Regions from separate parts of the Frankia sp. BMG5.60 genome, predicted to be linked through region 2. Evidence: riboswitches for the same ligand, from Rfam matches in the RefSeq annotation. Region 2 holds a riboswitch; the other holds the start of a gene.

Region 1 (4,193 bases), 870 kb from region 2:
GGAGGACGCGGTCACCGGCGGCCAGCGGCCCAAGCTGGAGCAGTACGAGAACCACCTGTTCGTGGTGCTCAAGACCGCCAGCTACGTGGCGCACACCGAGGTGACGGGTACCTCCGAGGTGGTCACCACCGGCGAGATCATGATCTTCCTCGGCGAGGACTTCGTGGTGACGGTGCGGCATGGCCAGCACGGGGAGATGACCAGGCTGCGGGGCCGGCTCGAGGCCGCCCCGGAGATGCTTCGGCACGGGCCGACCTCGGTGCTGCATGCCATCTGCGACAGCGTCGTCGACAACTACGTCGACACGGTGGAGAAGATCCAGGTCGACGTCGACCAGATCGAGGCCGGCGTGTTCCGGCGCGACCAGATCCCGTCCACGGAAAGCGCCTACCAGTTGAAGCGCGAGCTGCTGGAGCTCAAGCACGCCGTCCAGCCGCTGGCCGGCCCGCTGCGCACGCTCACGACGGACGGCCTGCGGCTGGTCGACGCGGCGATGCGGCGGTACTTCCGGGACGTCGCCGACCATCTCGAGCAGGTCAGCGAGCGCATCGAACACTTCGACGAGCTGCTGTCGTCGGTGCTGCAGGCCACCCTGACCCAGGTGACGATCGCCCAGAACGAGGACATGCGGCGGATCAGCGCCTGGGTCGCGATCGCCGCCGTTCCCACGGCCCTGGCCGGGATCTACGGAATGAACTTCGAGCACATGCCCGAACTGCGCCAGACCTGGGGTTACCCGGCGGTCCTTGCCGTGATGGCGACGGCATGCCTGTTTCTGTACCGGGCATTCAAACGCAACGGCTGGCTCTAGCGCCGCCGACGGCCGCCGTACTTTCCCTCGACGCCAGCCCTGCCGTTACTCAACGTCACAGAAGTTGTGGGGCCGGCTGGCGCCCGGCCGGCCATCACACCCTGGACGCGAGGACGACCCGAACGGGGCGGCCGGCGACTCCTACCCCGACGGCGCCGATCCGTTGGGTGACAGGGGTCCCCGAATCGGGCGAAAGGGCCCACAAACAACACAGGGCGTGCTATGCACTCGAAAACCTGGCAAGGGTAGCCGGTCCATAGCTCATTTTCGCTATCAGTTGACTGCCATGACGTATCCGTACGATGGGTTACACCCGGCCCTCCCCGTCGGTTACCGTAACCAACCGTGTCGGAGCAACCGGGTCTTGTGCCCACCGCTCGGAGCGGTTCCCCGATCCCCCACCCGTCAGGGGAGTACATGCCCTCGTCTGACCCCCAGCGGCGAGAGACCGCCATCCTGCCCGAGCGGGGCGACCTGATCGCCGAGCTCGCCGGGCGACTCGAAGCCCTCGACGCGCTGCTGAACCGGCTCGAGGACGCCGAGCGCCAGGCCGCCGACGCCAGCGAGCACCTCATCCGGACCCGGCGCTGGCAGGAGGACACCGTCCGCACGATCCAGGAGGAGCGGGCCCGCATGCGTCAGCGCCAGCACGCGCTGGACGAACTCGCCGATCACGCCCGCGCCGCCGTGGCCGCTCTGGCCCACCACCGCTCCCTGCCCCGCGAGGTCCACGAGCTCGCCGTCGAACTCCAGGTGCTCGACGCGGCCGGATTCCTGACCCGGCGCGGCCGGGCCCGGTGAGCCCGCGTCCGACCGGGGATACCGGTACCCCCACCCGTTCGACTACATGACGTAATCGAATGGTGCTCGACCGGAGCGACCGGGGCGGGCCGGGGCTTCCGTCGGCGTCGGGCCGGCCTTCCGCACCGACCCTCGCGGCGAGGGCGGAACCGCAGGCCATACCCGGTTCCGGCGGCCGATGAGGCCGCCGCGGTGGCCTCCGGTACGGGTCGGACCGAGTGCCATGCCAAGGGGCACTTCGGTGCACACTCGCTGTAGTTGGGAAGGACTAGTGTTTACCCACCCGGTCAATGTGGACTAGTCTCACGCCGACGTCACGACAACACCGGGCCGAACGCCGAATCCTGCCCCCGGCCACGGTGTCCCCTCCGAGTCGTCATCTGGGGCAGGAGCGGGGGACCCACCTCCACCGGCCGACACCGACCCGCGGTGCTGGCCTCGGGGTCAAGTCCGATGTGCGTGAAGGCCACGCCTCGGACCGGGCAGCCCAGCCCGAACCCGACAGCTCACTTCGCAGGCGTACGGGAAGGAATACACCGTTGTCCGCGCAAAGCGTGCAGCTCGACGAAGATTCGCGCGTCGCCGGTCGCGGCCGTCACCGCGCCCAGTCCGTGCCGCCGGTCGCCCGTAGCCGGGCCCGTGCTCGCGCCTTCGCCGCGATGACCACCGGGACCGTCGCTGTCTCCGGAGTGGCCCTGGCCGGCTGCGCCACCGATGTCCACGCCGACACGGCGTTGGAAGAGTCGCCGAACACCGCCCCGATCACCCTCGCCGCGCAGATCGGCTCGCATGCCGCCCTCGGTGGCAGCATCGCCGCGGCGGCGGTCAGCGAGCACAGCTCCTCGGGCATCACTCTCGGCGCGACGAACGGCCTCGACGCCCCGCCCCTGGCCGGCAAGGTCCAGGTCGGCCTGCGGGTGACGAACCCCAACGTGACCGTGAACGCGGACGAGCCGGTCGACATCGGCTTCTCGCTGTACAACGAGGCCACCCACGAGCCGCTGGCGAACCAGCTCGTCAAGGTGCAGGTGAAGCTCCCCACCGGGTGGGCCACCTTCAAGCACCTGCAGACGAACGCGCAGGGGTACGCGTCCTACACGGCGCGGGTGCTCACCACGACGAACGTCACGGCGATCTTCGACGGCACCGACGCCCTGCAGTCCGCCCACTCGGTGAACGACGCGACCCTGAACGTGCGCCCGCAGCGGACCGCCCAGCTCGCCGGCGTCGCCTCCCGCCTGGGCAGCCTCGCCGGCGGCGTCTCTGTCGGTTCCACCCAGGTGTCCGTGCCGGTTCCGTCCAGCTCGATCGGCGCGAAGGCCGTCTACCTGGCCTCCCTGCAGGCGGGCAAGCCGTACGTCTACGGCGCCGACGGCCCGAGCTCGTTCGACTGCTCCGGGCTGGTCCAGTACGTCTTCAAGCAGCTCGGCAAGAGCCTGCCGCGGACCACGGACGCCCAGTTCGCCGCCACCACCCGGGTGTCGCAGTACAACAAGCAGCCCGGCGACCTGATCTTCCTCGGCTCGCCCGGGGACATCTACCACGTCGGCATCTACGCCGGCAACGGCAAGATGTGGGTCGCCCCGCACACCGGCAGCGTCGTGAAGCTCCAGTCGATCTACACCACCTCCTACTACGTCGGACGCGTCTAAGAGCGTCCACGCCAGCGCATCGTGCCCTGCGGCGCAGGCGCCGGCCATCCGGTGGTCACCTCGTTCGGCTGGAAGAGCGACGAAGCCCGTCCAGCCTCGAGCCGACCGCGACGCGGCCTCCCCCTCCGGTCGCGCGTGCGGTCAGACTGCTGGGCAGTCATCGGTCGACCCAGCGTTCCGCATCCCGTCATGCCCGCCCCGCCGGGCCTGCTCCCCCCGGCAGGCGGAAGGCGCGCATCGCCGACCCGTCCGGGTCACCATCGCCGCTGCCCCGGACGCAGTTCCACGACGCGGCTGACGCCGAGATAACGCCGGACCACCCGCACCTGCACCCGCTCCGCGCGTCCGAAATCCTGTGGCGTCGTGGTCCCGGCCGAGCCGGGACCAGCTCCAGTACGCGGGCCCTGACACCGCTCGCGGCAGCACCGACCCGACCTCGCTTCAGCGCCAGCCGGGCAACGCCTCCTTCCGGCCGGACGGACGTCAGATCTCCCCCCCATCTGACGTCCGTCCGGCCGGAAGGCCCCCGACCCCGCCGGCCTTCCCTCGGATTCCCCCCCCATCCGCAGCGGGAGGCCGGCGGGCCCTCGGGTTCCATCCGGCCGCTGAGGTCCGCCGATGCCGCTACCCCCCTCCCGGTGGCATCGGCGGGCTTCTTCCCTTCTGTGCTTCTACCCACCCGTCCCGGGCGCGTACGCGGCCGCTGGAGGCCGTGGAGGGCCGCCACCGGACGCCTCGTCAGGCGGGCCCGGGCCCGGGCCCGGCCTCGGCGGCCAGCGGTCGGTCGATCGGCGGGCCCGGGCCCCGCTTCAGGTTCTCGGACTCGGGCTCAGTTTCTCGGGCTCAGGTTCTCGGGCTCAGGCTCCCAGGTGGTGCTTGGCGGAGGCCGTCCACAGCGTCTCGCTGACCTTCTTGTTCCACTTGGTCTC
Region 2 (4,193 bases):
ATGCCGGCGCCGGTCGCCGCGTACCCGGCGGTCGGGTTCGACGAGGTCACGAACGGATAGGTGCCGTGGTCGACGTCGAGCAGCGTGCCCTGGGAGCCCTCCAGCAGCACGACCTTGCCCGCGCGCAGCGCGTGGTCCAGGACGAGGCCGGTGTCGGCGATGTGCGGGCCGAGGCGCTCGGCGTAGCCGGCGTACTCCTCGACGACCTCGTCCACCTCGATCCGCCGCCGGTTGTAGACCTTCGCCAGGACCTGGTTCTTCTCGCGCAGCGCGAGTTCGAGCTTCTTGCGGAAGATGCCCGGGTCGAGCAGGTCCTGGACCCGGATGCCGGTGCGGGCGACCTTGTCGCCGTAGGTCGGGCCGATGCCGCGACCGGTGGTGCCGATCCGCGCCTTGCCCAGGTAGCGCTCGGTCACCCGATCCAGGGCCCGGTGATGCGGCATGATCAGATGAGCGTTCGCGCTGATCAGCAGGCGCGAGACGTCGATGCCTCGGGCAGCGAGCCCGTCCATCTCGGTGAGCAGGACGCCGGGGTCGATCACGACCCCGTTGCCGATCACCGGCACGCAGTCGGCCCGCAGGATGCCGCTGGGGATCAGGTGGAGGGCGTAGTGCTCCTCCCCGATGACCACCGTGTGGCCGGCGTTGTTGCCGCCCTGGTACCGGACGACGTAGTCGACGGCGCCGCCCAGAAGGTCGGTCGCCTTTCCTTTTCCCTCGTCGCCCCATTGGGCGCCGATGAGGACGAGAGCGGGCACCGGGCGAGGTTACTAGGGATGGCACTCGCGCGTGGCCGGTCGGGAGATGCTTCTACCGAACGGCGCCGGTGGCTCACGATCCGTCGAGGCCGAGTTCGCGGGCGGCGTTGGGATCGCTGTCGGCGAGGAAGGTGTGGCAGCGGGTGGCCTCCTCGGCCTCCCCGATGGCCGCCGCGGCGCGCCCGAGCGCGGCCAGGGACCGCAGGAAGCCGCGGTTCGGCTCGTGCGACCAGGGAATCGGCCCGTTGCCCCGCCAGCCGGCGCGGCGCAGCGCGTCGAGTCCGCGGTGGTATCCGGTGCGGGCGTACGCGTACGCCTCGACGGGCCGGTCGCCGGCCAGCGCGACCTCGGCGAGGGCGGCCCACGGGGCGCTCAGCGCGGGCGAGGCGGCGGCCACGGCCGCCGGCGCCTCCCCGGCGGCCAGCGCGTCGGTGGCGATGGCGTCGGAGGGCAGCAGCGTCGGCGGCGGGCCCGAGAGCAGGTTGCGGCCCGGGTCGGACGGCGTCGTCATGGATGCATCCTGCCGCACGGGCGTGGCGACCCGCCGGGTGGGTGCGGCGAGCAGCCGTACTGGCGCGGTGAGCAGTCGCGGCGGGTCACGACCGGACGGTGACGTTCCACAGGTTCTGGCCGACGGCGCCGGGCTGGCCGTCGTTGACCCGGGTCAGGTAGCCGTAGAGGGCGGCGATGCCCTGCGACTGCGGACCGAACTTTCCGTCGACGGTGAGCATGAAGCTCTTGTTGCGCATCGCGGCCTGCCAGACGAACGCATCCGGGCGGACGTCGTCGCCGTAACCGGCGTTGAGGACGGTGCCCTTGTAGGAGTTGTCGCCCATCTCCTGGCGGGCGCGATCCAGCGTCATCGGCGGTTCGGCGGGGGTGAGGGCCTGCTCGATGACGTCGCCGGAGCCGACCGCGGCCGGGCCGTTGTTCGTCAGGCCCATCTTGCGCGAGCACGACGGCCAGGGCTGCCAGCCCCGCGAGTTGTAGAGCTTGGCCGCCGCCTCGTCCTGGGTGGCGGGGGAGGCCTGGTCAGGCCGGCCGGAGTAGCCGAGGCCGTGCCAGGTCGTCTGGTCGAACTGGTAGCCGCCGTAGAAGCTGTTGCCGGTGTTGGCGGCGTAGTTCCCGCCGGACTCGCACTGCCGGAGCTTGGCGAAGTCGTCGGCGGTGGCGGCGCCGGCGGGGGCCGCGGTGACCGCGAGCCCGCTGCCGACGATGGCCGTCACCGCGCCGGTGGTGCGAAGGATACGACCCGCGGTCGAATGGGCCTGCGGGGCCCGATGTTTACCACCACGCCGTCCTGACGGCATGTCAGTCCAATCCCGATCGCCTGCGGGGTGAGCTGTCGGGTGCGGGCTGGGATGGCCCGGCCGGTTCGCCCAGGTCCTTCGGTGATGCGTGGGAAACGTTCTCCCCACCGGATTGGCTGGGACGAGCCTGCTTAACCCCAAGGGCGTCTGGGACGCCCGAATGGTGGGTCCCCCACTCCTGCCCGTTGCGGTGCGACTAGTACGGGCCGCTCGCACGTCGGGCAGGACTCGGCGTCCGTCCGAGCGACCTCGCCGGGTGGCGAGTGATCGGCACTCTAGCGAGAACGGTCCAAGGGGCGCAAACCGGGGTGGTTCGGAGTAACCAGGTTGGGACGCGCGAACGGCGGAGCCCGACGGTGCCGCCCGATCGGGCGGCGGGGTGTGCCGCCGGCGCCGCGGGGTATCACCACGGCGGACGGCGGCATCCGGTGCGGAGTTGGTGGCCGACCGGCCCGTTTCGGAACGCGCAGCGGAGATCGTCCGGGCGTCCGGGCGGGCCGGTCGGGGCGAGTCGGTGAGCTCCCCTGGCCGGTGTCACCGGGGTGGGAAGGTCGTCCGGGAGCCGTGACGCGCGTCCCCGCGTCGCGGGCCGGATGGACTACGTGCGGATGGTGCCGTTCGGCGGCGCAGCGGTCGGCCGGATGGCTACTGCGCGTGAGGTGGCGCTCAGCCGAAGGTGGCGTGCCAGGTCGCCGGGCCGACGATGCCGTCGACGGCCAGACCGTGGGAGCCCTGGAAGGCGCGGGCGGCGGCGGCCGAGCGTGGCCCGAAGTGTCCGTCCACCGCGATCGGGTAACCGAGCTGGCTCATCCGGGTCTGCCAGGCGCGCACGTCGGCGCGATCCTGCCCGACCAGCGCGGCCGTGAGGTTGCGGGTGAAATGCGGGGTGGTGGCCGCGGCGGTGCTGACGGTCAGCGGGGCCCGCGCCGCCGAGCGCGACGCCTGCGCCGCGCCGCTGGCCGACGAGCCGCCCGCGAGCTGGTCGGCGCCCATGCCGCGACCGCAGACCGGCCACTGGCCGAAGCCCGAGCGCTGGGCGAGCCGGAGGGCGGCCTCGTCCTGGACCGCCGGGGACGCCTGGTGTGGCAGGCCGGCATAGCCGAGGCTGTGCCAGGTGCTGGCCGAGAACTGGAATGCGCCGTAGTAGCCGTTGCCGGTGTTGGTCGTGTAGTCACCGCCGGACTCGCACTGCCGCAGACCCGCCCAGGTTTGCGCCTCGGCCGGCTGGCTGACCGCAAGGGTGCCGCCGACCGCCGCCGCGAGAACCGGAGCAACCATGAGGGCCCGCGCCCGGATACGGGTGCCGGCGCTCCATTGTCGGCCACTGGTACGTGCGTCGGACATATGTTTGTGGTCCTTCCCCACGCCTGCGAGGTGAGCTGTCGGATTCGGGCTGGGAACTGCCCGGCCATGCCAGGGATTCCTGGGGACGCGCGCTCGCACCGAAAGACCCTGGTGCGTCCGTCACTCACGGCTTCACCCCGAGAGCATCGAATCCCTTCGACGCTCGGAGATGGTTCCCCCGTTCCTGCCGCCCGGTCTGGAGAAATCGTCGGCCGGGGGCAGGATTCGGCGTGCCGCCCGACGAATGCCAGACGTTGTCGTCGGGCACGGCGAAGACCATAACCACGCCGGCCGGCGAGTCGCCAAGCATTGAATAGCTCACGTGAAAAAGAGCACAGTCGGCGCGCCTGCTTGAGTGCCCGTGGGGTGACTGGTACCGCGCGTGCGCGCCCGCTCATCAACCTGGCGTTATCGCGGGCGGGGGTATTTGTGGCCGGCTGATCACCCTGTTTGCCGATGGGTGATGGCGAGCAGAGCGTGGTGAATCACGCCGAATGGGTGACCTGCGGGGAAGCAATATCGACTGTGTTCCGACGCACCGGATGGGCGCAATGGTCCGCTTACCCTGGTTCGTCCCGGGCAGCGTACCTGTGTGAGAAAAACTACGGAAACCTGGTGGTGACTTACGACCTTGTCATTCGGGTGCGTGACGCGTCCGGCCGGGCACGCAGCGGCGCAGCGACGCACGGAGGCCCAGGTCTCCGGGGAGGATGTCCTGGTTGGGCACTCGGGGCGTCCGATGCGGCCGCACGTCCGTCTCGTGTGGGTCGATCTGGCCGAA

Evidence for each region. Region 2 has a riboswitch for cyclic di-AMP ahead of AC5R91_RS20945 (transglycosylase family protein). Riboswitches for the same ligand answer to the same signal wherever they lie in the genome.
Region 1: it holds a riboswitch for cyclic di-AMP, as region 2 does, so the genes downstream of both, AC5R91_RS17200 (C40 family peptidase) here and AC5R91_RS20945 (transglycosylase family protein) in region 2, are expected to answer to the same signal.

Annotation. Positions count from the first base shown of each region.
Region 1 covers NZ_CM182091.1:4,220,108-4,224,300, forward strand. The annotation lists gene corA (magnesium/cobalt transporter CorA) at 1-811, shown strand, start outside; gene AC5R91_RS17195 (hypothetical protein) at 1,229-1,612, shown strand; cyclic di-AMP (ydaO/yuaA leader) riboswitch at 1,969-2,146, shown strand; gene AC5R91_RS17200 (C40 family peptidase) at 2,152-3,264, shown strand; gene AC5R91_RS17205 (PHB depolymerase family esterase) at 4,122-4,193, opposite strand, start outside.
Region 2 covers NZ_CM182091.1:5,087,868-5,092,060, forward strand. The annotation lists gene AC5R91_RS20935 (adenylosuccinate synthase) at 1-758, opposite strand, end outside; gene AC5R91_RS20940 (DUF3151 domain-containing protein) at 832-1,269, opposite strand; gene AC5R91_RS20945 (transglycosylase family protein) at 1,355-2,068, opposite strand; cyclic di-AMP (ydaO/yuaA leader) riboswitch at 2,071-2,271, opposite strand; gene AC5R91_RS20950 (transglycosylase family protein) at 2,735-3,412, opposite strand; cyclic di-AMP (ydaO/yuaA leader) riboswitch at 3,432-3,643, opposite strand.